One region of the Streptomyces sp. NPDC002680 genome, then DNA from elsewhere that is predicted to be linked to it. Evidence: riboswitches for the same ligand, from Rfam matches in the RefSeq annotation. Region 1 holds a riboswitch; each other region holds the start of a gene.

Region 1 (9,562 bases):
CCAGCCCATTCCTGTGCGGGGCCCGCTCCCTGTCAGGAGCCGGCGCCCGGCCTGTCCACGAGTTCCACCTGATCCACGGCGTTGCACCAGCGGCAGCGCACCGACTCGATGGTCTCACTGACCACCTCGCGCTCCTCCACGTTCGGCGCCCCGGCGAGGTCCAGGTGCACGTACTCCACCACCTTGGAGGAGCGGGTCACGTCGAAACGCGTGAGGTTGCCGCACAGGGCACAGCGCCACCGGGTCGTCTCGGTCGGCAGAGGAACCGTCATCGTGGATATGTTCGCTTTCCTTCTAGTGTCCGTGCTGCGCCAGATTCCCTGGAGCGTGTGGCTCGTAACCCTAAGGCCTGGTGGGTACCCACCGCCCGTCCGTCCACAGCGGCGAGGCGGTCTGCACTGTTCGGTCCCGTTACGTCATGCTCTGTAGCCATGATCGGCAAGTTCGAAAAGTGGCGTACGGCGGCCCCCGGACCGGTCCACAGGTCGATCCACAGGTCGATTCGCGTCCAGTCGGCGCCGGTGACGTACGGCCTGATCGCCGTGTGCTGCCTTCTGTTCGTCATCGGCCCCGCCTCGGGCCTCAACCCCGGCTACGGCACCGGGGACGCCCTGCTCGCCGCCCAGCGCGCCTACTTCCGCCGCTGGGGCGTGGTCCCCGCCGACCTCTTCGCGGGCGCCCCGCGCGCCACGCTCACCCCGGCGACGGCGCTCTTCGTGCACGGCAGCTGGGTCCACCTGCTGGGCAACATGCTCTTCCTCTACGTCTTCGGCGCGATGACCGAGGAACGCCTCGGCCACCTGGAGTTCGCCCTCTTCTACCTGGGCTGCGGCTACCTCGCCCTGCTCGGCTACGCCGCCGCCAACGCCGGCTCGCAGCAGACGCTGGTGGGGGCGTCCGGTGCGATCTCGGCGATCCTGGGCGCGTTCCTGTACCTGTTCCCAGGCGCCCGCGTCACAAGCCTCTTCCCGTTCCTCTTCTTCCTCCCCCTGCGCTTCCCGGCCTGGCTGACCCTCCCCTTCTGGGCGACCCTCCAGTGGGTGGCGGCGGGGAGGGCGTCGTCGGGCCCCGGGGTGGCGTACTTGGCGCACGTCGTGGGCTTCGGCCTGGGCTTCGCGTACGCGTGGGTGCGATACGGCGGTGCGACTAAAGTGAGGGCCCCAGTGAAGGCGCCCGAGGGAGAGAACCAGCCGTGATCACCGCGATCGTGCTCATCAAGACCAGCGTGGACCGGATCCCCGAGATCGCGGAGAGGATCGCCGCGCTGGAAAGCGTGAGCGAGGTCTTCTCCGTCACCGGCACGTACGACTTGATCGCGATGGTCCGAGTCAAGGCCCACGAGGACCTGGCGGAGATCATCCCGGGCAGCATCAGCAAGATCCCGGGCGTGGAGGCGACGGACACCCACGTGGCGTTCCGGACCTACTCCCAGCACGACCTGGAGGCAGCGTTCGCGATCGGGCTCGATTCGTAGGGTTCATCGGCGGGTGCGGGTGCGCTGTGGCTTGTCGCGCAGTTCCCCGCGCCCCTAGGTTCGCTGCAGCCGGCCCGGATTGTCAGACCGCCGGAACGCACCGCCCGTCCTCGGTCCGGTACTGCCACCGAGCCCCGTCCCGCACAAGCTCCTTCACCGCACCCACGAACCGCTCGACATGCTCGTCCGGCGTACCCGCCCCGAAGCTCACGCGAATGGCGTTGAGCGACTTCTCGCCGGGAGCCGCCTCAGGCGCCCCACACTCCCCCTGAGTCTGCGGGTCACTCCCCAGCAGCGTCCGCACCAGCGGATGCGCGCAGAACAGCCCGTCCCGCACCCCGATCCCGTACTCCGCGGACAGCGCCGCCGCGAAGTGCGAGCTGTTCCACCCCTCGACGACGAACGAGATGACCCCGACCCGGGGCGCGTCGTCCCCGAACAGCGAGAGAACCCGGACCTCGGGCACCTCCGCCAGCCCCGCCCGCACGGTGTCGATCAGGTACTGCTCCCGGGCCACCAGCGAATCGAAGCCGGCCTCGGTGAGCGCCTTGCACGCAGCCGCGATCGAGTAGGCCCCGATCACGTTCGGCGACCCCGCCTCGTGCCGCGCCGCGCTGTCGTGCCACTCCACGTCCACTCCCCCGTCCGCACGCCGCGTGACCTTACGACTGGCGCCGCCCCCCGCGAGGTACGGATCGGCCGCCCGCAGCCAGTCGGCACGCCCGGCCAGGACACCGGAGCCGAAGGGCGCGTACAGCTTGTGCCCGGAGAAGGCGACCCAGTCGACGTCCAGGTCCTGGACGGAGACGGGGTGGTGCGGGGCGAGCTGGGCGGCGTCCAGGACGATCCGGGCACCGTGCGCGTGGGCGGCGGCGGCCAGCTCCCGTACGGGCCACAGCTCACCGGTGACGTTGGACGCGCCGGTGACGCAGACGAGGGCCGGGCCGTGAGGGTCGCGGGCGGCGAGGGCCTCCTCCAGCGTGGCCACGGCCTGCTGCGGGGTACGCGGGGCGTTGAGGTAGGTGACCTGGGCGTCCTTCCAGGGCAGCAACGAGGCGTGGTGCTCGGTCTCGAAGACGAAGACCTGGCACCCGGCGGGGAGCGCGGCGGCGAGCAGGTTGAGGGAGTCGGTGGTGGACCGGGTGAAGATCAGCTGGTCGTCGGCCCGGCAGTCCAGGAACTCCGTGACCGTCCGGCGGGCGTTCTCGAAGAGGTCCGTCGACAGCTGGGAGAGATAGCCGGCGCCCCGGTGCACGCTGCCGTAGTAGGGCGCGTACGCCGCCACGTCGTCCCAGACCCGCTGGAGCGCGGGCGCGCTGGCCGCGTAGTCGAGCGCCGCGTAGGTGACCTCGCCACCGGTGACGAGCGGGACGGTGACATCTCGGCCGAGAACGGGCAGAGGCGAACAAACCGTCTGGGCGGCGGCAACGGTGGAGACAGACATGGCGAACTCCCGTGAGAGACAAGAGGAATCACCGCGCGAGCGCATACGGCTCAAGCACGGGAAGGAAGGAAAAAAGGGTGCGCGGAGGCGGGGCTCGGCAGCCCTATCGCATTCGCTTGCTCACGGAAGACTCCCTCGAACGACCAGGACCCCTGGTGTCGAGAGGGGCCCGCGCTTGCCGTAAGCCTTGCTGCTTACGGCCTGGTCTTCATCCCGGGGCACCCCGCCACGGACGGAGGGTTGCCGGACAGTCGGCCGGGGCCTCATGACTGTCACTCATGACCTGGTGCAGAAAATACGTGAAGTGATCGACGCCCCGCAACCCGTGTCCGGATCGCGGGACGCCCATCGGCACGGAATTACTTGTTGGTGGCCGCCACCCAGCGCTCCAGCGTCCGCTTGGCCGCACCCGAGTCGATCGACTCCGCAGCCCTCTCCATACCGGCCCGGAGCTGCTCGGCGAGCGGTCCCCCGGTCGGATCCAACGCCACGAGCGCCGCCGCCGAGTTCAGCAGTACGGCATCACGTACAGGCCCGGTCTCACCGTCGAGGAGACGGCGGGCCACCTCCGCGTTGTGCGCCGGGTCGCCGCCGCGCAGCGCCTCCACCGGCACCAGTTCGAGTCCGGCGTCGCGCGGGTCGAAGGTCTCCTCGGTGACCTTGCCGTCCCGGACGATCCAGACGTGGGAGGTGGCCGTGGTCGTCAGTTCGTCGAGGCCGTCGTCACCGCGGAAGACCAGGGAGGAGTTGCCGCGTTCGGCGAAGACACCGGCGACGATCGGTGCCATCAACGGGTCGGCGACGCCCACCGCCTGGGCCTTCACCTTCGCCGGGTTGGTCAGCGGACCGAGGGCGTTGAACACCGTACGGATGCCCAACTGGCCGCGGGCGGCGCCCGCGTGACGCAGCGCCGGGTGGAACTTGATGGCGAAGCAGAAGGTGATGCCGGCCTCCTCGGCCACCTCGGCGACCCGCTGCGGGGTCAGATCGAGGTTGACGCCGAGCTTGGCCAGGACGTCCGAGGAGCCCGACGCCGACGAGGCCGCCCGGTTGCCGTGCTTGACGACCTTGGCGCCGGTGCCGGCCACGACGAGCGAGGACATCGTGGAGATGTTCACCGTCTTCGCGCCGTCGCCGCCCGTGCCGACGATGTCGACGGTCCGCCCGGACACCTCGATGACGTTCGCGTGCTCGTACATCGCCCGGACCAGGCCGGTGATCTCCTCCACCGTCTCGCCCTTGGCGCGCAGCGCCACCACGAACCCGGCGATCTGCGCGTCGGTCGCCTCGCCCCGCATGATCTGGTCCATCGCCCAGGCCGTGGCGTCGGCGCTCTGGTCCCGGCCGTACAGCAGGGCGTTCAGCACCTCGGGCCAGGAACGGCCCGCCGCGGTGTCGCCTCCTGCGGGGGTCACAGCGCTCATAAGGCCGCTCCAGGGTGTCGTACGAGAGGGGAACTCTCGACAGTCAGAAAGTGTGCTCCCACCCTATCCAGCCAGGGGCACGGCAAAGGGCCCCGTCCGGTGATCGGACGGGGCCCTTCGACTGTGTGGCGAAGCGAGGGGATCAGTGGTGGCCGTGGCCGCTCGTGATCTCCTTGTACTCATCGGCGGTCGGCTTGGCGATCTGGCCGTCCTCGCCGTAGTACGACTTGCTGAGCTTGGCCCGCAGCTTCTCCGGGCCCTTCACCTTGCGCTCGACACCGTTCTCGTCGACCGTCGCGCCGATCGCGGCCGGCTCGTACTGCTCGTGAGCCGTGAGCGTGTGCAGGGCCTCCTGGCTGAGCGGCTCGTGCACCTCGATGAACTCACCGTGCGGCAGGCGCTTGATGATGCCCGACTCGCGGCCGTGCAGCACCTTGTCCTTGTCGCGGCGCTGGAGGCCGAGGCAGATCCGCTTGGTGGCGATGAACGCGAGGACCGGGGCGACGAAGAACGCGATGCGGACGAACCAGGTGATCGCGTTGATCGACAGGTGGAAGTGGGTGGCCCAGAGGTCGTTCCCACCACCGATCAGCAGCACCATGTACCAGGTGATCCACGCGACACCGAAGGCCGTACGGGTCGGCGCGTTGCGCGGGCGGTCCAGGATGTGGTGCTCGCTCTTGTCGCCGGTGACCCAGGACTCGATGAACGGGTAGACCGCGATCGCGACCAGGACCAGCGGGAAGATGATCAGCGGGATGAACACACCCAGGACGAGTGTGTGACCCCAGGCGTTGATCTCCCAGCCCGGCATGACACGGATCAGGCCCTCGGAGAAGCCCATGTACCAGTCGGGCTGCGCGCCGGTGGACACCTGGTCCGGACGGTAGGGGCCCATGGTCCAGATCGGGTTGATCGAGGCGATGGCCGCGATGACCGCGATGACACCGAAGACCAGGAAGAAGAAGCCTCCGGCCTTGGCCATGTAGACCGGCAGCAGCGGCATGCCGACGACGTTGTTGTTCGTCTTTCCGGGGCCCGCGAACTGCGTGTGCTTGTGGTAGAAGACCAGGATCAGGTGCGCCACCAGCAGGCCGAGCATGATGCCCGGCAGCAGCAGTACGTGGACCGAGTAGAACCGGGCCACGAAGTCGCCGCCCGGGAACTCGCCGCCGAACAGGAAGAACGACAGGTACGTGCCCACGACCGGCACGGACAGGACCGCGCCCTCCATGAAGCGCACACCGGTGCCGGAGAGCAGGTCGTCCGGGAGCGAGTAGCCGGTGAACCCGGTGAACATGCCCAGGACGAACAGCAGGAATCCGAACACCCAGTTGACCTCGCGGGGCTTGCGGAACGCACCCGTGAAGAACACGCGCATCATGTGCACGAACATGCCGGCGAGGAAGATCAGCGCCGCCCAGTGGTGGATCTGCCGGATCAGCAGACCACCGCGCACATCGAAGGAGATGTGCATGGTCGAGTTGAACGCCTCGGACATCAGCTGGCCCTGCAGCGGGATGTAGCTGCCGTGGTACTCCACCTCGTTCATCGACGGGTGGAAGAACAGCGTCAGGTACACACCCGTGAGGATGATGATGATGAAGCTGTAGAGGCAGACCTCGCCCAGCATGAACGACCAGTGGTCGGGGAAGATCTTGCGCATGTTGGCCTTGGCCAGGCCGTAGATGCCCAGCCGGCCGTCGGCCCAGTCGGCGACCCGCTCACCGGCGGGCGCCTTCTCGCGCGACGAACGCGCGTCCGTGGTGTTTGCCGTAGTGCTCATCCGCGCTCCCAGAAAGCAGGACCGACGGGCTCGGAGAAGTCGCCGAGCGCCTCAAGGTAGCCCTCGTCGTTCACGCCGATGCGCAGCTGCGGCAGGGCGTGACCGGCGGGGCCGAAGATCACCCGGGCGCCGTCGGAGAGGTCGAAGGTGGACTGGTGGCAGGGGCAGAGCACGTGGTGCGTCTGCTGCTCGTACAGGGAGATCGGGCAACCGACGTGGGTGCAGATCTTCGAGTACGCCACGATGCCCTCGTGGGACCACTCGAGCTCGCGCTTGTCCTTGATGTTGTCCGGCTGGATGCGGACGATCATCAGGGCGGCCTTGGCGATCTCGGTCTGGAACTCGTGGTCGTCCTCCTCCAGGCCCTCGGGCTTGGCGAAGGTGAGTGAACCGACCACGACGTCCGAGGGACGCAGCGGCTCGTTCGTGTTCATGTTGACGAGCAGCTTGCCCTTGGACCACAGGGTGTGGCGGAGCTTCGTCCCGGGCAGCGGGCCGAGGTCGCGGAGCAGGACGACGCCGGAGAGCGGGAACAGGGCCAGCGCGCCGAACATCGTGTTGCGGACCAGCTTGCGCCGGCCGATCGCGGACTCCTTGGCGCCCTGCTTGAAGTCGGCCAGGACCTTCGCCTTGACCTCGGGCGGCGCCGCGATCGCGTGCCGCTCGTCGACGAGTTCCTCGTCGGACATCAGGGTGCGGGCCCAGTGGACCGCGCCCGCGCCGATCGCGAAGAGCGCGATCCCGAGGGTCAGGCCCAGCGCGAAGTTCAGCGCGTTGATGTGCCCGATCGGGAAGACGTAGATCGCCTTGTCGTGCGGGATCCCGACGTACGAGGCGATGAAGCCGACGGTGGCCAGCATCGACAGCGTGAACATGAAGGCGACCGCGCGCTCGGACCGCTTGGCGGCCCGCTCGTCGATGTCCTGGACGCGGTGCTCGTGGGGCGGCAGCCCCGGGTCCGCGAACGGGTCCTTGTCGTCGGCTACGCCCACAGCACCGTGATTGTGCTGGTCGGTGGCCCGCTCGGCGGGCAGGTTCTCTTCTGGAATGTCTTGGCTACTCATGACTTCTTGGCCTTTGCGGTCCGAGCGGCGACCCAGACGGCGACCGCGATGAGCGCTCCGAGGCCGAAGATCCAGGCGAACAGGCCCTCACTGACCGGTCCGAGACCGCCCAGACCGAGACCGCCGGGCTCCACGGTGTCATCGCCGTTGACCGCGTCGAGGTACGCGATGATGTCCTTCTTGTTCTTCTCCGACAGCGTCGTGTCGGGGAAGGACGGCATGTTCTGCGGGCCGGTCTGCATGGCCTCGTAGATGTGCTTCGGGTCGACACCCTCAAGGTCCGGGGCGAACTTGCCGTGCGTGAGCGCACCGCCCTTGCCGGTGAAGTTGTGGCACTGGGCGCAGTTGGTGCGGAAGAGTTCGCCACCCTTGGCGATGTCCGCGCCGTCGGGGCCGTACTGCTCCTCGGTCGGCACGGACGGACCGGCGCCCAGCGACGCGATGAACGCCGCGAGCTGGTCGATCTCGGCCTGCGAGTAGATGTTCTTCTTCTTCGGGATCTGCGCGCCCTGCGAGGTCGCGGCCGGCATACGGCCGGTCGCCACCTGGAAGTCGACCGCCGCGGCGCCCACGCCCACCAGGCTCGGACCGTCGGAGGTGCCCTGACCGCCGGTGCCGTGGCAGCTTGCGCAGCCCACGGAGTACAGCCGCTGTCCCTCGGTGATGGTGAGGGACTGGGCGGTTTCATCGGCCTGTGCCTTGCTCGCGGGTGCGAGTGTGGCGTACAGCCCCCCGACGGCCGCCAGCGCGATGAGTAGGACGACGACCGCCGCCAGCGGATGGCGTCGTCGTGCGGAGAGCTTTTTCACGGATTACCCCGGTGTCAGGATCTTCAGCGTCGAGTCTTCTGGGAGGTATCGGGCGGACCCGATGTGAGGATCGGGCGGGCCCGGCTACTTGATCATGTAGATCGTGGCGAAGAGCCCGATCCAGACGACGTCGACGAAGTGCCAGTAGTAGGACACGACGATCGCGGCGGTCGCCTGCTCATGAGTGAACCTTCGTGCCGCGTACGTCCTGCCGAGGACGAACAGGAAGGCGATGAGACCGCCGGTCACGTGCAGACCGTGGAACCCGGTGGTCAGGTAGAACACCGAGCCGTACGGGTCCGACGAGAGCGAGAGGCCCTCGTGCTTGACCAGCTCGGTGTACTCGAAGACCTGACCGCCGATGAAGATCGCACCCATCACGAAGGTGACGATGAACCACATCCGGAGCTTCTTCACATCACCGCGCTCGGCGGCGAACACGCCGAGCTGGCAGGTGAGGGAGGAGAGCACCAGGATCGTGGTGTTGGCCGCCGAGAACGGGAAGTTCAGGTTGGAGGCCATCTCCTTCCAGTGATCCGGACCGGTCACCGATCGCAGGGTGAAGTACATCGCGAAGAGGGCCGCGAAGAACATCAGCTCGGAACTCAGCCAGATGATGGTTCCGACGCTGGTGAGGTTCGGCCGGTTGACCGACGGGTGCGCGTGCCCGGTTTCTACTGTCGTTGCTGTCGCCACGACCGACATTATGTCGGTCGCTTATCCCGCCCTCACCCCGGGGGGTGCCGTTCGGAGTGTTGGTGGGGTGTGTCCAGCCCGTATGGCCCATCGGACAGCCGTGTGAGCGGTGTTCCGACGGTGTTCAGACCGGGGGTCCGAAGGAGTAGCATCCGGCTGTCCGTACGACGCTGATGTCTCGGAGGGAACAATGCAGCCGACCGCCACGGTGCTGGTCTACAGCGACGACTCCAACACCCGCGAGCAGGTGCGGTTGGCGACGGGGCGGCGGCCTGCGCCGGATGTTCCCGCCGTCGAGTTCCTTGAGTGTGCGACTCCCGCTGCTGTCCTGAAGGAGTTGGACAAGGGCGGGATCGATGTGTGCGTGCTTGATGGTGAGGCCGTGCCCATGGGGGGCATGGGGATGTGCCGGCAGATCAAGGACGAGGTGTTCGAGTGTCCGCCGGTGCTGTTGCTGATCGGGCGGCCTCAGGATGCGTGGCTGGCGACGTGGTCTCGGGCGGACTCGGCGGTCACCTTGCCGGTGGATCCGGTGGAGTTCGCTTCTGCGTTGGCTTCACTGTTGCGGTCGAAGAAGGCACTCAGCGCCTAGGGGGGGGTGGGGGGTTCGGTTTTCGTGGCGGGTGCTGCGCCGTTGTGGCTTGTCGCGCAGTTCCCCGCGCCCCTGACTGCTCCTCAGGCTGACGTCGGTCGTAGCTTTGCCGTCTGGACAGTGGTCTGGCCTGCTGTCGTGCCGTTTGTCAGGGCACTTCCCGCTTGCCATTTCTGCCAGTTGAGGTTCCAGTCGCCGAAGCCGTTGCCGAAGGTTTCCATGGTGTCGCCGTAGGAGTTGACCACCTTGACCACGTCGCCCTCGCGGACGGTG
Region 2 (9,562 bases), on a different contig from region 1:
GCCTCGACGGCCTTCTCGATACCGCGCTTCAGGGCCATCGGGTTCGCACCCGCGGCCACGTTGCGCAGACCTTCCTTGACCAGCGCCTGGGCCAGGACGGTCGCGGTCGTCGTGCCGTCGCCGGCTACGTCGTCCGTCTTCTTCGCGACTTCCTTGACCAGCTCGGCGCCGATCTTCTCGTACGGGTCCTCAAGCTCGATCTCCTTGGCGATGGAAACACCATCGTTGGTGATCGTGGGGGCGCCCCACTTCTTCTCGAGGACGACGTTGCGGCCCTTGGGGCCAAGGGTGACCTTGACGGCGTCGGCGAGCTGGTTCATCCCGCGCTCGAGACCGCGCCGTGCCTCCTCGTCGAACGCGATGATCTTGGCCATGTGAAGTGGTCCTCCCGGACTGGGGTGGATTGCTCCGGACCGCGTTGGCGCCCGCGACGGACGGCCAGCCTGCCCCGATGGTTCCTTGCACCACCTGGCCTGCGGGCCTCACCGACCCGGTCCTTCGTTATCACTCTCACCTTCAGAGTGCTAACGCCAATGATTAGCACTCGCCCCTGTCGAGTGCAAGCGGCTCTCGAAGATCCGCAGGTGAACAGGGGGACGCCCAGGCACGCCGAAGGGCCCGTACCCCGTGAGGTCCCACGGGGTACGAGCCCTTCGAATCCTTCGATGAAGGAAGAAGAACGTCGCTGCGGTGCGCCGGCGCGTGCTTCAGCTGGTCGCCAGACGGACCATGTCCGCCTGCGGCCCCTTCTGGCCCTGCGAGATCTCGAAATCGACCCGCTGACCTTCCTCGAGGGTGCGGTAGCCGTCCATCTGAATCGCGCTGTAGTGGACGAAAACATCCGCACCACCGTCGACCGCGATGAAGCCGTACCCCTTCTCCGCGTTGAACCACTTGACGGTGCCCTGAGCCATGCCTAACTCCCCTATTACTGGCCCTTGCACGGATCCGCACTTCGCGGATCCGGGTCAGACCTCACCCCCCAACCGGTGGGGGTGTGCGCCGGAACGCGTCGACCGCGGCCGAATGTATCTGTCCAACTGCCCTCTGCAACAGGTCAATCGGACGAGAAATCCGGGCACACCAGGTCATGGAATATGCGGAGAATTCACGCGAATTCAGGGCAAGTCGGGCCCCACAAAGGGAGCAAAAAACGCAAAAGGCCTGCACACTTTGGCTACTTCTCAATGGGTGCGCGGCAGGAATTAACACTCGTGCGGCAAGCGAAGTGGTGGGGCTTCCCCAACTGTACCCCGCTCAACCATACAGAATTGCCCCCTCCGCTTCTCTCACGGAGGGGGCAATTCGATGAACTCTCGGTAATCAAAGTTACCGACGGTTACTACTGACGGGTATCAAGCGGTTTGATCAGCCGCCCGCGACAGCGGGAATGATCGACACACCCGCACCGTCCGGCGTCACCGTCTCCAGCCCCTGCTCGAACCGGACGTCGTCGTCATTGACGTACACATTGACGAACCGCCGCAGCTTGCCCTGATCATCGAGCACCCGGGCGGCGATCCCCGTGTGCTTCTCCTCCAGATCGGCGATGACCTCGGCAAGGGTCCCGCCTTCGGCCGTCACCTCGGCCTGGCCTCCGGTGTACGTGCGCAGGATGGTGGGGATGCGGACGCTAACGCTCATGACTTTCAACCTCCGGTCAGTGGGGCGCCCTGAAGGGGCGCGGGGAACTGCGCGACCAGCCCCCACAGGCCCGCAGACGAACAACGACCTCTTACCTCTTAAGAAGCAAGCCCAGCTTCCCGGAACGACTCAAGACTGGGCCGAATCGTCGCGGTGAGCCCGGTGTCGGCCACAGCGTCCAACGTCTTGAGCCCGTCCCCGGTGTTGAGCACGACGGTCGTGAGGGTCGGGTCCAGCAACCCATTCTCGATCAGCTTCTTCGCCACACCCACAGTCACCCCACCGGCGGTCTCCGCGAAGATCCCCTCGGTCCGCGCAAGCAACCGAATCGCGTCGACGACCTGCTCGTCATTGACGTCCTCGACAGCCCCACCGGTCCGCCGCGCGATATCCAGCACGTACGGCCCGTCCGCGGGATTCCCGATCGCAAGCGACTTCGCGATCGTGTTGGGCTTCTGCGGCCGTACGACGTCATGCCCCGCCTTGTACGCCACGGACACCGGCGAGCACCCCTCCGCCTGCGCCCCGAAGATCTTGTACGGCCTGTCCTCGACGAGCCCGAGCTTGATCAGCTCCTGGAGCCCCTTGTCGATCTTCGTGAGCTGCGACCCGGAGGCGATCGGGATCACCAGCTGGTCGGGCAGCCGCCAGCCGAGCTGCTCGCAGATCTCGTACGCCAGGGTCTTGCTGCCCTCCGCGTAGTACGGGCGCAGGTTGACGTTGACGAAGCCCCAGCCCTCGCCGGCCGGGTCGCCGATCAGCTCGGAGCAGAAGCGGTTCACGTCGTCGTAGTTGCCCTCGATGCCGACCAGCTCACCGCCGTACACCGCGGCCATGACGACCTTGCCCTGCTCCAGGTCGTGCGGGATGAACACGCAGGAGCGGAAGCCGGCGCGGGCGGCGGCGGCGCCGACGGCGCCGGCCAGGTTGCCCGTGGAGGAGCAGGAGAGGGTGGTGAAGCCGAAGACGCGGGCGGCCTCGATGGCCTGGGCGACGACCCGGTCCTTGAAGGAGTGCGTCGGGTTGCCGGAGTCGTCCTTCACGAACAGCTTGCCGGCGTCGACGCCCAGCTCGCGGGCCAGGTTGTCGGCCTGGACGAGCTTGGTCCAGCCGGGGTTGATGTTGGGCTTGGTCGCCACGTCCGCGGGGACGGGCAGCAGCGGCGCGTAGCGCCAGATGTTCGCGGGTCCCGCTTCGATGCGCTTACGGAGCTCTTCGGTGTCGGCCACCGAATGGACGGCGAAGTCGTAGGCGATCTCCAGCGGGCCGAAACACTCCTCGCAGGCGAACACCGGACCGAGCGGGACACGGTGGCCGCATTCGCGGCAGGAGAGCGCGGCGGCGGGACCGAGATCGACGGGGGCGCCGGAGGCAGAAGTCGTGGTGCTGGTGCTCGCTACAGTTTGCGCAGCCATGGAGGGGAGGCCCTTTCTCCTCATCTTCCTCATGGCGCATCTCGCCATGAGACGGATTTGGCACCTTCCCGAGCCGGCAGCCTCGCGCATGACATGCGACAAGACCGGCTGGAGGGTTGCCGGGGCTTCATCGGGCCGTATCCCTCTGCCCCTCTGGATGAGCGGTATGAAGTTGTGAGGTTGTGAACACCGACGACCTCGGACATGCGATGGTCATCCGCGTTGTTCAAGACTGTAACCGAAGGCTTGGATGGTGGTGGGAGCCGTCCGAACCGCGAGATGCGAATCACGCGCTTCCCATGAGAACGCAAGGGAGAGCCGCACGTGCTGGAGAACGTCGAGCGCTGGCTGAGCACGCGCTCCTGGTCCGTTGGTGACCGCCCGCTCAAGAAGCTGATCGCCGCGAAGCGTTCCTCGAACGCCACGGTGAGTGTCGTCCTGCCCGCGCTCAACGAGGAGGCGACGGTCGGCGAGATCGTCGCCGTCATCCGCCGGGACCTGATGCTGAAGGTCCCCCTCGTCGACGAGATCGTCGTCATCGACTCGGGCTCGACCGACCGCACCTCCGAGGTGGCCGCCGCGGCGGGCGCCCGGGTCGTCCACCGCGACGACATCCTGCCGCGCATCCCGGCGGTACCGGGCAAGGGCGAGGTCCTGTGGCGCTCGCTCCTGGTCACCAGCGGGGACATCATCTGCTTCATCGACGCGGACCTGAAGGAGTTCTCGTCGGACTTCGTCTCCGGGATCGTGGGCCCGCTGCTCACCGACCCCGGCGTGGACCTCGTCAAGGCGATGTACGACCGCCCGCTCGGCCAGGCCGCCGGTCAGGGCGGTCGCGTGACCGAACTCATGGCCCGCCCCCTCCTGAACATGCACTGGCCGCAGCTGGCCGGTTTCGTCCAGCCGCTCGGCGGTGAGTACGCGGCCCGCCGCTCGCTCCTCGAACAGCTCCCGTTCCCCGTCGGGTACGGCGTGGAGCTGGGCATGCTGATCGACGCCCTGCACCTGGTCGGCCTGGACGCGCTGGCCCAGGTCGACGTGGGCGTGCGCAAGCACCGCCACCAGGACGGACAGGCCCTGGGCCGGATGTCCGCCGCGATCTACCGCACGGCCCAGCTCCGGCTGGCCCGGGGCCACCTCATCCGCCCCTCCCTCACCCAGTTCGAACGCGGGGAGGACGGTTTCGAGCCGCGTACGTACTCGGTGGACACGGAGGAACGCCCGCCGATGGCGGACATCGCGGAGTACGCGCGAAGGAAGGTCGCGTAGGCCGGCACAGGCCCCCTGGGGGCTTGAAGCGGGCTTGTATACGGCTGAGGCGTACGTGTGTACGTTTGATTGTTTCCGGGCCGGGCTAGGTTGAGGCGTATGGCTTCAACGCAGGGTGTGCACGATGGCTACCGGGTGCTGGTCGCGTCCAACCGCGGCCCGGTCACGTACGAGGTCCGCGAGGACGGCTCGCTGCACGCCAGGCGCGGTGGCGGCGGGCTGGTCTCCGGGCTCTCGGCGATCGGCCCGGACGCGGGCGCCCTGTGGGTCTGCTCGGCCCTCGGCGACGGCGACCGCGAGGCGGTACGGCGCGGAGAGGGCGAGCCGGGCGTACGGATGCTCGCGATCCCGGCCGACGTGCACGCGGACGCGTACAACGGCATCGCCAACTCGGTGCTCTGGTTCGTGAACCACATGCTGTACCAGACCCCGCTGGAGCCAGTCTTCGACGCGGAGTTCCGGCGCCAGTGGGCGTCGTACGAGGCCTACAACCGCGCGTTCGCGGAAGCCCTGGCGAAGGAGGCGGCCGAGGGCGCGTCGGTGGTGGTCCAGGACTACCACCTGTGCCTGGTCCCCGGCATGCTGCGCGCCCTCCGCCCGGACCTCCGCATCGGCCACTTCTCGCACACGCCGTGGGCACCGGCGGACTACTTCCGGATGCTGCCGTACGACATCTCCGAGCAGCTCCTGCGCGGCATGCTCGGCGCGGACCGCCTGGGCTTCCTCACCCAACGCTGGGCCGACGCGTTCACCGCCTGCTGCACGGACCTGGTCGGCGGCCTCGGCGACACCCGGATCGGGGTGCACGGCCTGGGCGCGGACGCGGACTTCCTGCGCCGACGCGCACACGAGCCGGACGTGGCGGACCGAATGGCTGCGCTGCGCGAGGAAATCGGCGGGACTGACGGATCCCGGAAGACCATCGTCCGGGTCGACCGTACCGAGCTGTCGAAGAACATCGTGCGGGGCCTGCTGGCGTACCGGCAGCTGCTGGAGGACAGCCCGGAGTGGCGAGAACGGGTCGTGCACGTGGCGTTCGCGTACCCGTCGCGCCAGGACCTGGCGGTCTACCGCGACTACACGGCGGAGGTGCAGCGGGTCGCGGACGACATCAACGCGACGTACGGCACCCCGACCTGGACCCCGGTGGTCCTCCACGTGAAGGACGACTTCGCCCGCTCCCTGGCGGCCTACCGCCTGGCGGACGTGGCCCTGGTCAACCCCATCCGCGACGGCATGAACCTGGTCGCCAAGGAGATCCCGGTGGTCTCCGACGAGGGGTGCGTGCTGGTGCTGTCGCGGGAGGCGGGTGCGTACGAGGAGCTGGGCGAGGACGCGATCGTGGTGAACCCGTACGACGTGGTCGAGACGGCGCGGGCGCTGGAGGAGGCGCTGAACATGGGGTCGGGGGAACGGGCGGAACGCACGAAACGCCTGGCGGCGGCGGCGACGGCACTGCCGCCGGCCCAGTGGTTCCTGGACCAGCTGAACGCGCTCAAGGGCGAGTGAGGGTCTGCCCGAGGGTGTGGAGCAGCTGTACGACACCGGCGGGCCCGTCGACGACGAGGTCGGCGCGCTCGACCAGTTCCGTGACCTCCTCGGTGCTGTTGCCGCTGCACACCAGTAGCCCCGGGATGCCGTTCTGGCGGAGCTTCTCCACCGCCGCGAACGCCGGGAGGTCGCCGAGGTCGTCGCCGGCGTAGAGGACCGAGGTGGCGCCGGTCTCGCGGACGTACTCCTGGAGGGCGACGCCCTTGTCCATGCCGGGTGGGCGCAGTTCCAGTACGAGGCGGCCGGGTTCGACGATGAGGCCGTGCTTGGTCGCCAGGTCGGCGAGGGGCTCGCGTAGGGCCTCGAAGGCGGCCTGCGGATCGGCGGCACGCCGGGTGTGGACGGCGACGGCCCGCCCCTTCTCCTCGACCCAGGTGCCCTGCGAGGCACCGTGGCGTTCGAGGAACTCAGGGAGTTCGGCGCGGACGGCGGCGACGCCGGGGTGGGGGGCGGGGGCGGTGACCGTGCCGGTCGTGGCGTCCCAGCGTTCGGTGCCGTAGTGGCCGAGGACGGTGAGGTGTTCGAGGCCGCCGAGTCGGACGGCGACGGCGGCGGGGCGGCCGGTGAGGACGGCGACGGCGGCGATGTGGGGGGTGAGGGTGGAGAGGGCGTCGAGGGTTCGGGGGTGGGCGCGGGCCTGCTCGGGGTCGGCGACGATCGGAGCGAGGGTCCCGTCGAAGTCGAGGACGACGACGGCGCCGGTGGGGCGCCGAAGAATGGCGTCCAGCCCGTCACGACCGGCCTGCGTCACGGGCGTAGGCAGCGAGTCCATGGCCCGACCCTATCTTCCTCGCCCCCGCCGCCCCTACCCGTTCCCATCCCTGGGGGCTGCCGCCCCCAGACCCCCGCTGTCGGCCTGAACGGCCTCGTCCTCAAACGCCGGACGGGCTGAAAGATCAAGCCCCGGCCGGGGTTGGTATTTCAGCCCGTCCGGCGTTTGAGGACAAAGGGGGGGTCTGGGGGCGCAGCCCCCAGGGATGGGACGGGTAGGGGCGGCGGGGGCGAAAACAACCCGGCACCCCCTACCGCTCTCCCCTCCTCCCCTCCCGCACCCTCCGCAACCGATTCACCGTCACCGGATCACACGCCAGCGCCCGCTCGTCGTCGAGCAGCGCGTTCAGCAGCTGGTAGTAGCGCACCGGCACCAACCCCAGCTCCTCCCGTATCGCCCGCTCCTTCGCCCCCGGCCCCGCGAACCCCCGCCGCTCCAGCGCGAGAATGTCCTGTTCCCGTTGCCCCAGCCGGCCCAGCCGCTCCCCTTCGTCCATGAAACGAACCGTAGCCCCCACCACCGACACCCGGAGTCACTCCGCCGTCGCCGCCCGCTGTATCGCCCCCAGCACCTCCCCCGGATCACCGTCCCCCAGCACCGCCCCACCGACCGTCTCCTGGATGTTCCGGCTCGTGGCCGCCCACGACGGCTTGCCGACCGGGTACAGCTGGGCGGTGCCGAGCGCGTCCAGGCCGTCCCACAGGTCCTTGTACGTCTTGTTCGCCCGCATCGACGTGGACGCCGACGACGTCACCGGCAGCAACTGGTACGTGCCCGCGAGATCCACCATGTTCTTGTCCTCGTACAGGAAGTTCAGATACGTACCGATCTCCGTGGCATGGCCGCCCTGCTTGAACGCGGCGATCCAGTCCGACGTACCGACCGTCGCCGTCTTCTGCCCCGCCGTGCGGCCCGGCATCGGGACGGCCTCGTACGCCACGGGTTCGACGGACCGCGCGATCTCCCGTACGAGCGCGCCCGGCGCGCTGACCATGCCCGCCTCGCCGTCCACGAAGGCCTGGAGCGCGGCCTTGCGGTTGAGGCGGTCGGGTGGGATCGGGCCGGTCAGTCCCTCGCCCACGAGGCGGTCGCGGAGCCAGGTGAGGGTCGAGACGTTGCGGGCGGAGGCGATGTCGTACTCGCCGGTGTCACCCGTGTATCCGCCGCCTCCGCCGAGCAGCCACTGGAGGGTTTCCGCCTGCGCCTCCTCGGGGCCGAGCGGGAGCGCGTACGGGTATTTCACGCCCCGGTCCTTCAGGACCTCCGCCGCGTTCCTCAACTCCGCCCAGGTGGTGGGGGGTTCGAGGTCGGCCTCGGCGAAGAGGGTCTTGTTGACGTAGAGGAGGCGGGTCGAGGCGAGGAACGGCAGGCCGTACTGGGTGCGGTCCGTGGTGCCCGCGTCGACGAGGTTGGGCAGGAAGTTGCCCTGGACGCGGATGGAGAGCAGGTCGTCGGCCGGGTAGAGGAGGCCGTCGGCGGCGTAGTCCGCGTAGTTGCCGATCTGCGCGATGTCGGGCGGGTCGCCGGCCGCGACCATCTTGGCGACCTGGGCCTCGGCCTCGCCGGGCTCGTACACCTTGACGTCGAGCCGGATGCCGGGGTTGGCGGCCTCGAACGCGGTGTCGACCCGGTTCCAGTACGACTCCGAGTTCTTGACGACGTCGTCGCCGTAGTTCGTGGCGACCACGGTGAGGGTGACCCCGCCGGACCCCTCACCGCTCCCGCCGCAGCCGCCCAGCACCAGGACGGAGGCCAGACTCAGAACCGTCACGGCGGCGAAGACCGGCCGACGGCTCCCGCCCCACACTTCTCGCACGGCAGACCCCTCCCCGGGGAGGCACACGCGTCACGCTCTGTGGACGCGCGTAGAGCCTCCCGCACCATGGGGTCCGGTCCAATGCCCCGGGCGTTTCGGCCGTGCAACATTTCCCGGCCGCCGCACTCGGGGTCCTGCGCCCTATTCGGCGCTGTCGGCCTCGTTCTGCAGGGAGTTGGCCTCCGTCTGAAGCGTCGTCAGGACCGCCTCCGGGCTGCCGTTCGCCACGAACGCCGTACCGATCCGCTTCTTGATGTCCGCGCTGACCTGCGCCCAGGACGTCTTGCCGACCGGGTAGAGCTGGGCGGTCGGGAGTTCCTCCAGGAAGGGAGCGAGGTCCTTGTCCTGGGCGGCGGCGGACATCGTCGCGGAGGCCGAGGTGGTGACCGGCAGCAGGTCGTACTTGCGGGAGAAGGCGAGCACGTTCTTCTCGGCGTAGACGAAGTCGAGGAACTTGCCGACCTCGCTGCGGTGGCCGTTCTGCTTGAACGCCATCATCCAGTCGGCGACGCCCATCGCGGCCCGCGTCGACCTCTCCTCGCCCGGCATCGGCACCATGCCGACGTCCACGCCCTTCGCCACCGCCGTCTTCATCAGCGAGGGATGGCCGTTGAGCATGCCGACCTCCCCGCGCGCGAACGCGGCGAAGGCGTCGGCCCGGTTGAGCTTGCCGGGGGCGACGGGACCGGTGAGGCCCTTGTCGACGAGTTCGTCCTTGAGCCAGGTGAACGTCTTGATGTTCTGCGGGGAGTCGATGCCGTACGTCCCGACGGTGCTGGTGTAGCCGTCGCCGCCGCTGAGCAGCCACTGGAGGGTCTCGGCCTGCGCCTCCTCGGGCCCGAGCGGAAGGGCGTACGGGTACTTCACGCCCGCCTCCTTCAGCGCGGTCGCGTCGGCGGCCAGGTCGCTCCAGGTGGTGGGCGGGGTGAGGCCGGCCTCGGTGAAGAGCTTCTTGTTGTAGAAGAGGAGGCGGGTGGAGGCGGCGAAGGGCATGCCGTACTGCGTGCGCTTGACCTTGCCGGCGTCGGCCAGCTGGGCGACGAAATCGGCCTGCGTCGGGATGGAGAGCAGCTCGTCGGCCTGGTACAGCTCGCC
Region 3 (9,562 bases), on a different contig from region 1:
TCCAGGTCGACAGCTTCGTACCGAAGGCCTTCTCCAGCTGGGCGGCGGTGCCGCTGGCGTCGACGAGCAGGTTGCCCGAGTGGACCTTGCCGACGGTGAGGCCCTGGGCGCGCAGGTAGTCCTTGAGCTGCTTGACCTCGGCGTCGGTCCGGCCGAAGCGGGCCGCGAACTGACTCTTCGTCAGATAGTGGCCGTAGGAACTCGACTTGGGGTCGCTGACCTTGGCGACGAAGGTGTCGAGCGCTTTGGCGTTTCTGGGGGCCAGGCTGATCGCCACCGCTATGCGCTTCCCGGCGGCGACCTTGCCGGTGCGGGTCGCGTGGGTGTTCAGGCCCTTGAGGACATCTCCGGTGACGGCCGCCCGGGTCGTGTGCGGCTGGGCGATGTTGGCGGCGTAGGCGGTGGGGACGGCGGCGGCGAGCAGGACCGGTGCGGCGACCAGGCCGAGCAGTTTCAGACGTGACTTCACTGACGTCCTCCGAGGAGTGGGGGGTGGCTGTCCCTGAAGCGGAACGGCTTCACCGTAGGAACGGCGGCCCCTCCCCCATAAGCGGGGGAACCCTTGCTCTCCGTGTTAACTGCACATGTCACGTCAACGGCGTGTGTCGAGTGAGCGGGACACCCGCAGCCGCCCCGGCTGACTCACCGTCACTTCCTGTGCCACGGGCCCCGCTTGGTCGTCGTCGCCGTATCCCACGGCGGCCCCGGAGGCGAGGACGGCGACCGCCATCGCGTGGGCCAGCGCGGTGCGCGAGCGGACCCCGAGCTTGCGGTAGACCCGCGAGAGGGCGCCCTCGACCGTCTTGACGCTGATGAACAGCCGTGCGGCGACTTCCCTGTTGGTGGCCCCGCCGCCGACGAGTTCGGCGATCCGGGCCTCCGTGGGGGTGAGTTCGGGTCCGCCCGCCTCACCGCTGCGGTCCCCGGCGTCCAGCCGCGCCAGCTCGACCCGGGCGCGTGCCGCGAGGGGAGCGGCGCCGATCCGGGTCGCGGTCTCCGCCGCCTCACGGAGGACCGTGCGCGCCGAACTCCGGTGCCGTGCACGGCGTTCGACCGTGCCGAGGGCGATCAGGGCGCGCACCAGCTCGACGGGCAAGGGGAGTCGGCACAGCCGGTCCACGGCGGTACGCAGCCGGACCGCCCCCTCCTTCGCCCGGCCGAGCGCCGCCTCCCGCAGCCCCTCCGCCCGCTCCAGAGCCGCGAGTACGCTCCCGGGCGCATCGCGGGGCACCCGGGTACGGGCATCGTGGAGGACGGCCCCGGCCGCGTCCGTCTCGCCCAGGACGACCAAAGCCTCGGCCAGGTCCGCGTACCAGTGCAGCAGCGGCGGGTCGGCCGCGCACATCGCCTCGCCCAGCTGCTTGACGCGTTGAAGTGTCTCGACGGCGGCAGCGGCACCCCGTGGGTCGCCGTCGAGCAGCTGGGCCTGGCCGAGCACCGCGAGCGCGCGCAGCAGGAACAGCCGGTCGCCGTCCGCCTCGGAGGCCCGTACCGCCTGTTCGGCGAGGTGCCGGGCCTCCTCCGCGGTGCCACCGGCGGTCGCGGCGAGGGCCGCCGCGTACAGCGCGGGGGCGGTCTGTACGCCCGTCCCGGTCAGGGTGCGCGAGCAGCGGGCGGCAGTGCGCAGAGCCTCCTCGCAGTGTCCGGCGCGCACCTGGATCCGGGTCAGCGCGACGAGGGTCGCCACGGTCTCCTCGACCCCGGCGAACTCGCCGATCTCCGCGAGGAGTCGGGTGACCCGCTCCCCCGCCTCGGTGACCTTGTCGGAGTCCAGGGCGAGGATCGCCCGCATCCGGATCAGTCCCCAGCTGTCAGGCCCTGCGTCGGCGCCGCCCGCCGACGCGAGCGCCTCCTCCAGGGCCGCGTCGGCGGCGACCGGCTCCCCGGCCAGGGACAGCACCCGGGCGAGGGTGGCGAGCGCCCCGATCCCGGTGTCCGTGTCACCGGCCAGGGCCGCCTGCCGGGCGGCGCGCCGGGCATGCCGGGCCGCCTCCGCCAACTCCCCGCACAGCAGCCCTCGTACAGCCGCCCAGTAGTGCAGCCAGGCCTCCGCCTGCGGATCGCCGGCCGCGTCCCGCAGGCCCTCCTCGATCAGGTCTCGGGTGCCCTCCAGAGCCTGCCCTGCGTTGCGCAGCAGGATCACCCGGGCCCGCGCCCGCTGCCGTGCGGAACCCGACCCCGCGAGCACGGTTCCGGCCGCGTGGCCCGCCTCCTCCGACAGGCCGCCGTCACAGGCGTATTCGGCCGCGGCGAGCAGCCGGTCGGCGCGGTCCTCGGGGTGGTCGGCGGGAGTGCGCAGGGCGGCGAGACCGGCCAGCTCGAAGGCGGCGTCGGGGGTGCCGTCGCGGCGTACGACCTCGGCCGCGGACATCAGCGCGCGGGTGGTGGTCTCGTCCTCGTACGGGTGGGCGAGGGCGAGATGGCGGGCCCGCTCCACGGGCTCGGTGACCGCGCGGGCCAGCAGGGCGTGCGCCTCGCGGCGGCCGTACTCCGGTGCGTCGGCGTAGACGGCGGCCCGGAGCAGTGGATGCCGGAACCGTACGGTGCCGTCGGCGCCGGCCGTCGCGATGCCGAGCCGTTCGGTCTCCGCGAGGTCCGCGACGGGGTCGGGGAGACCGGCGGCTCGCAGGAGGGTGAGGGTGGGGTCGTCGGCGGCGCTTGTAACGAGGAGGGTGTGGCGAGCGGGCTGCGGCAACGAGTGCGTCGGGGCGAGGAGTTGGAGGCGGAGTCTTCGGGGTACGGGCAGCGGGCGGCCGAGGGGCCCGGGGTCACGCGGGGCGGCTCGCGCCAACTCCCGTGCGTACGAGGGGTTTCCGGCGGCGGTGTCCTGGATCGCCCGCAGGACGGCCGGTGGCAGATCGGCGCCGACGGCGGTGCGCACGAGGTGGGCCGTCTCGTCGTCGTCGAGCGGCGGTACGGGGAGTTCGAGGGTGTCCGGCGGGCAGCAGCGCAGCCGTTCGGGCTGCTCGCCGTCGGCGACGCGTTCGGCGGCCACCATCCGTATGCCGAGGCCCTGGACACGGCGTACGGCGAAGGCGAGCACGTCGGCGGTCGGCTCGTCGAGCCACTGGAGACCGTCGACGACGAGGAGTACGGGGCCTGCGGCGGCGAGGGCGCGCAGTACTTCGAGGACGGCGACGCGCACCGTGAGACGGCTCCGGTCGTCGGCCGGTTCGCGGTCGAGGAGCAGGGCCGCCCGCAGTGCCGCCCCGGGTTCGGGCCGCAGCGCCTCCAGGCAGCTCTCCGGCACCCGGGCGAACAGGTCGACGAGACCGCCGAACGGGAGCCGGACGTCCTCCGGAGCGGGCGAGCAGTACAGGACTGTTCCGGACGGGGACGCCATGAGGGCGGCCACGAGCGTGGACTTCCCGATGCCCTCGGGGCCGTGCAGGAGCACTCCGTGCCGGACCGTCAGCGCTGCTCGGGCGGCGTCGAGCAGCTCGCGGCGACCGGTCACGGGCGATTCGCCCGGGTACGGCTGGTCGCGGGGCACTGGATCATGTGCCCATGACAACCTTGGCGGTTTCGGCTTGTCAATGAGGTCCGTGTCGCACCTGGGGTGGGTGGGGCACGATCCGGGGCCCTTGAAAGTCTCGAAGGCGAGGGGGCGCCCTCGACGTCGATGTGGTGGATGTCCACCACGCGTCCCGGTACGTGAGACAACCCCGCCTTCTCGGCCTGGATGCCCCATTCCGCCATTGACGTACGACAAGACCGCTCCGTAGCATCGCGTCCGGCATTGAGTGTCAGCGTCAAGCCCTGGCTCGCTGACCGGCAACCCTCCCGCGCGGTGGGGTGCTCCAGGTGAAAGCCCGGCGGGATCACCGATGACTCCCGCAAGCGCGTGGCCCCGTGACCGGGGCCGGAGACGGGGAGGACCGGTATGCGGCACAGCGGTGACCTGCCCGCCTCCTTCGCCGACGCCACGCCGTTCTCCCGGCTCTCGCGCCGACGCCACATCGATCTGAAGCGCTCGACCAGCTGCCTCTGTCGACCCTGACGAGCCCGGCCCGCGCCGGTTGACGTCCGTCACCGGCCGACGCCTCTTCGCGCTTTCCCATGCCACCGCTCCCGGTGTCGCCTCCCCCTGACCACCTGTCTGTACAGCGCTCCCCTGCGGCCGGTGCCGATCCGGCCGGGGCCGCACGCCCATGCGCGGCCGTGCCTCCCATGACACCCCGTGCCTGGTGATACGAGTAGGAGAAACCCTCCGTGACAGCACTCCCGGATTTCAGACTCTCCCGTTGGGCGCCCTTGGCGGCCCTGCTGACCACCAGTGTTCTGCTGACCGCCTGCGGGTCGGGCGGTGACGACTCCGCCGGCGGCAGCGGCAAACCGAGGTCCGGCGGCACCCTGACCTTCGCGGTGAGTTCCGACGCGGGCTGCGTGGACCCGCAGCAGTCCGGCAGCAACGAGAGCATCTACTCGGTACGCCAGACCGTGGACTCCCTGACCGACCAGGACCCCGAGACCGGCAAGATCGTGCCGTGGCTCGCCAAGAGCTGGGACATCAACGCCGACGCGACGCAGTTCACGTTCCATCTGCGGTCGGGCGTCACCTTCAGCGACGGGTCGAAGCTGACCGCGCAGGTCGTCAAGGACAACTTCGACGCGGTGCCGAAGCTCGGCGCGCTGGGGAGCCTCCCCCAGGGTTATCTGAGCAGCGTCGAGAGCACCACCGTGGTGGACCCGCTCACCGTGAAGGTGACCTTCAAGGAGCCCAACGCGCAGTTCCTGCAGGCGACTTCGACCCACTCGCTGGGCATCGAGTCGTCGGCGAGCGTGAAGAAGTCCCCGCAGCAGAAGTGCAGCGAGGGCGCGATCGGGTCCGGGCCGTTCGTGCTGAAGCAGTATGTGCAGAACCAGTCGATCACCCTGGTCAAGCGCACCGGGTACGACTGGGGCTCCGCGCTGTGGTCCAAGAAGGGCGAGGCCTATCTGGACAAGCTGGTGTTCAAGGTCGTGCCCGAGGCGGGGGTGCGGGCCGGCAGTCTCCAGTCCGGGCAGGTGGACGCGATCAGCAGCGTCGGCAAGGCCAACGAGGCGGCGCTGGGCGGCGGTCAGGTCACGCTGCTGCGCCGGGCCAACCCCGGTGTGGTGTTCGGCCTGGGGGTCAACAACTCCCGGCCCGTGTTCAAGGACGCCAAGGTGCGTCAGGCGATCTCGGCCGCCGTCGACCGCAAGCAGATAGCCGACACCGTGTTCCCGACCGGCACCCAGCCGGCGACCAGCGTCCTGGCGCACACGACGCCCGACTACACGGACCTCTCCGCCGACCTCGCCCTCGACACGGCCAAGGCCAAGTCCCTGCTCGACGAGGCCGGTTGGAAGGCGGGCGGCGACGGCATCCGCGCCAAGGACGGCAAGAAGCTGAGCCTGACCATCGCCTGGTTCCCCAACGCCGCCACCAACCAGCCCGCGCTGGAACTGGTCCAGCAGCAGCTGAAGGACGTCGGGATCGACGTGGTGCTCAAGCAGGGCCAGGTCAGCCAGTTCGCCACCACGCTCCAGGGTGGTGACTTCGACCTGGTGTGGAGCAACGTGACCCGCGCCGACCCCGACATCCTGCGCAGCTCCTTCTCCAGCAAGCTGGCCAACTTCTACCGTCTGCCGGCCAGTTCGCTGGACACGACGCTGGCCGGGCAGGCCGCGACCACGGACAGCGCCAAGCGCGAGCAACTCGTCGCCGAGGCACAGAAGTCGATCGTGGAGAACGCGTACAACGTGCCGGTGGTGGAGCTCCAGACCCAGCTGGGCCTGTCCAAGAAGGTGCACGGTCTCGCCTTCGACTCGGGCAGCCGTATCCAGCTGCACGACACCTGGATCGGCTGACTCGTGCGGCGGTATGTGATCAAGCGGCTGGCGCAGGCGGTCGGGGTGCTGTGGGCGGCGTACACGGTGTCGTTCCTGGTGCTGAACTTCCTGCCCGGTGACCCGGTCACCGCGATGGCCGGCGCCGGGATGGACTCGGGGGACGTCGACCCGGCCCGGCTCGCGGCGCTGCGGCACCAGTACGGCTTCGACAAGCCGGTGCTGGCGCAGTACGCCGACTATCTCGGGCGGGCGGTGCGCGGGGACTTCGGCGACACGGTCTCCACGGGCCGCCCGGTGACCTCCACGCTGGCCGACGCACTGCCGCAGACGCTTCAACTGACCGGTGCCGCACTGCTGTTGGCGGTGCTGCTCGGCGGCGGGCTCGCGGTGGCGGCGACGTACACCTCGCAGCGGTGGCTGCGGCAGCTCCTGCTGTCGCTGCCCCCGCTCGGGGTGTCGGTCCCGACGTTCTGGGTGGGGCTGCTGCTCGTCGAGTTGTTCTCGTTCCGGCTGCGGTGGTTCCCGGCGTTCGGCAACGACGGGGTCCAGGGGCTGGTGCTGCCGGCCCTGACGCTGGCGATCCCGACCGGCGCGCTGGTCGCCCAGGTGCTGGCCAAGAGCCTGCTCACGGCGCTGGACCAGGCCTATGTGGAGACCGCGCGGGCCAAGGGCGCGGGCAGGTGGCGGGTGCATCTGCGGCACGCGCTGCGCAACGCGTCGCTGCCCGCGCTGACGGTCGTGGGCCTGCTGGTCGGGCAGCTGGTCGCCGGTTCGGTGGTCGTCGAGACGGTGTTCTCCCGCGACGGCCTGGGCCGGGTGACGGCGGCGGCGGTCACCGCGCAGGACATCCCGCTGGTCCAGGGGGTGGTGGTGTTCGGGGCGCTGATCTTCGTGGCGACGAATCTCCTCGTCGACCTCGTCTATCCGCTCCTCGACCCGCGGATCGTGGTTGCTTCGGACAGGGGGGCGAGCTTCGCATGAGTCAGAGTCTTGCCGACGACGTCAACGACGTCGACGACCGGGCCGGCGCTTCCGGGTCCGCCCCCGGTCTCGCCCGCCCGGCCGGGACGGGATCCCCGACGGACCCGGGCCACCGCCGCCGTACCGACGTACGGCAGGCGCTGCGGTTCCTGGTGCGCCGCCCCGGTCTGCTGCTGTCGGCCGTCGTGGTCGTACTGGTGGTGCTGGCCTCGTTCTGGCCCGACCTGTTCGCCTCGCAGGACCCGTTGAAGGGGGTGCCGTCCGAGAACTTCCGTGGCCCGAGCGGCAGTCACTGGTTCGGTACGGACGAACTGGGCCGCGATGTGTTCTCCCGCGTGGTGCACGGCGCCCAGCTCTCCCTCAAGGCCACGATCATCGCGGTCCTGGTCGCGTTCGTGGTCGGCGGTCTGCTGGGTGTGGTCGCCGGGTTCGTGGGCCGCTGGGTGGACGACGTGCTGATGCGGTTCGTCGACGTCCTCCTCTCCATCCCCGCGCTGTTCCTGTCGCTGGCCCTCGTCACCGCACTCGGGTACGGCACGGTGAAGGTGGCGATCGCGGTGGGTGTCGCGAGCGTCGCCTCGTTCGCCCGGGTGGCGCGCGCCGAGGTGCTGCGGGTAAGGCAGGCGGTGTTCGTCGAGGCGTCCCGCGCGAGCGGGGCCCGCTGGTACTCGGTGCTGGGACGCCATGTCCTGCCCAACGCGGCCGGTCCGGTGATCGTCCTGGCCACGCTGGACTTCGGCGCCTCGATCCTGGCCGTCTCGGCGCTCAGCTTCCTCGGCTACGGCGCGCCGCCACCGGCCCCGGAATGGGGAACGTTGATCTCGGACGGCCGCAACTACCTGGCGAACGCCTGGTGGTTGACCGCGCTGCCCGGTCTGGCCATCGCCGCGACCGTGCTGGCCACCAACCGCATCGCCCGGGCGCTGGACGGCGAATGGTCCCGGCGATGACGACACATGACGACGAGAACGGTGAGGACGTGACCGCACCACTGCTGGAGATCCGCGGCCTGTCCGTGTCTTACCGCACCCGCGGCGGCACGGTACCGGCGGTCCGGGGCGTGGACCTCGAGGTCTGGCCCGGAGAAGTGACCGCCGTGGTCGGCGAGTCCGGCTCCGGCAAGAGCACCACGGCGCACGCCGTCACCCGGCTGCTCGCGGCGAACGGCACCGTCGACGCGGGCTCGGTCCGCTTCGGCCGCCACGACCTCGCCACACTGTCGGAGGCGGAGCTGCGCACCGTGCGCGGCGCGCAGATAGGGCTGGTCCCGCAGGATCCGACGGTCTCGCTCAACCCGGTGAAGCGGATCGGTGAGCAGGTCGCCGAGGTGCTGCGCATCCACGGTCTGGCGACCCGTCGTACGGCCGCCGTCGAGGCGGTCGCCGTGCTGGACCGGGCCGGGCTGCCCGACGCGGCCGTCCGCGCCCGGCAGTATCCGCACGAACTGTCCGGCGGTATGCGGCAACGGGTGCTGATCGCCATCGCCATCGCGGCGAAGCCCAGGCTGATCGTCGCCGACGAGCCGACCAGCGCGCTCGATGTGACCGTGCAGCGCGTCATCCTCGACCATCTCCAGCATCTCACCGAGGAGTTGGGCACGGCGATCCTGCTGGTCACCCATGACCTCGGGGTGGCCGCCGACCGTTCCCAGCGGCTGGTGGTCATGGAGCGGGGCAGGGTGGTCGAGGCGGGTGAGACCCGTACCGTGCTGGCCGACCCCCAACACGAGTACACACGGCGGCTGTTGGCCAGCGCCCCGAGCCTGGCCACGGCCCGCTCCCGGACTCCTGCCTCCGCCGCACCGGTCGAGGAGGCGGCTCCCCTGGTCGAAGTACGCGACCTGGTCAAGGAGTTCAGGCTGCCGCGCGCCGGGAACACGGACCGTACCCTGCGCGCGGTGGACGGCGTCAGCTTCAGCCTCCACCGCGGCCAGACCCTCGCCCTGGTCGGCGAGTCGGGCTCGGGCAAGTCCACCACCGCGCGCCTGGTGCTCCGCCTCGCCGACGCCACCGCCGGACGGATCCTGTTCGACGGCACCGACGTCACCGCCGCGAAGGGCGCCCGGGCGAGACTGCTGCGCCGCCGCGCCCAGCTCGTCTACCAGAACCCGTACGCGTCCCTCGACCCGCGCTTCTCCATCGGCGAGGTGATCACCGAGCCGTTGCGGGCGTTCAAGGTCGGCGACCGCGCCTCGCGGCTCGCCCGGGCCGCCGAACTGCTCGACCGGGTCGCGCTCCCGGCGTCGACGCTGGAACGCCGCCCGGCGGAGCTGTCGGGCGGACAACGCCAGCGCGTGGCCATCGCCCGCGCCCTCGCGCTCTCCCCCGACCTGGTGGTGTGCGACGAGCCGGTCTCCGCGCTCGACGTGTCCGTGCAGTCCCAAGTCCTCGACCTGCTGGCCGAGTTGCAGGCGGACACGGGCGTGGCGTACCTGTTCATCTCGCACGACCTGGCCGTCGTACGCCAGATCGCGCACCAGGTCGCCGTCATGCGGTCCGGCCGCGTGGTCGAGACGGGCCCGCCGGCGGAGCTGTTCACCCGCCCCCGCCACGAGTACACCCGCGAGCTGCTCGCGGCGATCCCCGGCGGACGCGTCCCCTCCCCCGCCGAGACCACCACGAATTGAGAAGCAGGGTTGTATGAGCACTCCCACCATCACCTCACTGGCCTTTCTCACCCCGGGCAACTTCGCCGACGACGACCCGTACACCGGATTGGAGGAGACGCTCCAACTCTTCGAGTACGGCGAACGGTTGGGCTACGACGG

Evidence for each region. A riboswitch is a leader RNA that binds a small molecule or an ion and turns the genes downstream of it on or off. The one in region 1 is predicted to bind S-adenosylmethionine.
Region 2: linked by a shared signal. The riboswitch ahead of thrC (threonine synthase) and the one ahead of ACFYXF_RS16200 (aminotransferase class V-fold PLP-dependent enzyme) in region 1 are both predicted to bind S-adenosylmethionine.
Region 3: linked by a shared signal. The riboswitch ahead of ACFYXF_RS18385 (putative leader peptide) and the one ahead of ACFYXF_RS16200 (aminotransferase class V-fold PLP-dependent enzyme) in region 1 are both predicted to bind S-adenosylmethionine.

The regions. Positions count from the first base shown of each region.
Region 1 is NZ_JBIAQP010000005.1:319,960-329,521, forward strand. It holds gene ACFYXF_RS16185 (hypothetical protein) at 33-272, opposite strand; gene ACFYXF_RS16190 (rhomboid family intramembrane serine protease) at 432-1,196, shown strand; gene ACFYXF_RS16195 (Lrp/AsnC family transcriptional regulator) at 1,193-1,474, shown strand; gene ACFYXF_RS16200 (aminotransferase class V-fold PLP-dependent enzyme) at 1,557-2,918, opposite strand; SAM riboswitch class IV at 3,085-3,202, opposite strand; gene trpD (anthranilate phosphoribosyltransferase) at 3,278-4,342, opposite strand; gene ACFYXF_RS16210 (cytochrome bc complex cytochrome b subunit) at 4,485-6,128, opposite strand; gene ACFYXF_RS16215 (Rieske 2Fe-2S domain-containing protein) at 6,125-7,192, opposite strand; gene ACFYXF_RS16220 (c-type cytochrome) at 7,189-8,001, opposite strand; gene ACFYXF_RS16225 (heme-copper oxidase subunit III) at 8,086-8,706, opposite strand; gene ACFYXF_RS16230 (hypothetical protein) at 8,888-9,289, shown strand; gene ACFYXF_RS16235 (Ig-like domain-containing protein) at 9,373-9,562, opposite strand, start outside.
Region 2 is NZ_JBIAQP010000008.1:153,004-162,565, reverse strand. It holds gene groL (chaperonin GroEL) at 1-374, opposite strand, end outside; gene ACFYXF_RS22050 (cold-shock protein) at 708-914, opposite strand; gene ACFYXF_RS22045 (MoaD/ThiS family protein) at 1,369-1,644, opposite strand; gene thrC (threonine synthase) at 1,743-3,059, opposite strand; SAM riboswitch class I at 3,077-3,223, opposite strand; gene ACFYXF_RS22035 (glucosyl-3-phosphoglycerate synthase) at 3,384-4,328, shown strand; gene ACFYXF_RS22030 (trehalose-6-phosphate synthase) at 4,428-5,837, shown strand; gene otsB (trehalose-phosphatase) at 5,824-6,651, opposite strand; gene ACFYXF_RS22020 (DUF3263 domain-containing protein) at 6,902-7,147, opposite strand; gene ACFYXF_RS22015 (extracellular solute-binding protein) at 7,184-8,467, opposite strand; gene ACFYXF_RS22010 (ABC transporter substrate-binding protein) at 8,609-9,562, opposite strand, start outside.
Region 3 is NZ_JBIAQP010000006.1:297,145-306,706, forward strand. It holds gene ACFYXF_RS18375 (protease pro-enzyme activation domain-containing protein) at 1-469, opposite strand, end outside; gene ACFYXF_RS18380 (AAA family ATPase) at 593-3,457, opposite strand; SAM riboswitch class IV at 3,736-3,849, shown strand; gene ACFYXF_RS18385 (putative leader peptide) at 3,884-4,000, shown strand; gene ACFYXF_RS18390 (ABC transporter substrate-binding protein) at 4,213-5,832, shown strand; gene ACFYXF_RS18395 (ABC transporter permease) at 5,836-6,795, shown strand; gene ACFYXF_RS18400 (ABC transporter permease) at 6,792-7,745, shown strand; gene ACFYXF_RS18405 (dipeptide ABC transporter ATP-binding protein) at 7,742-9,421, shown strand; gene ACFYXF_RS18410 (LLM class flavin-dependent oxidoreductase) at 9,435-9,562, shown strand, end outside.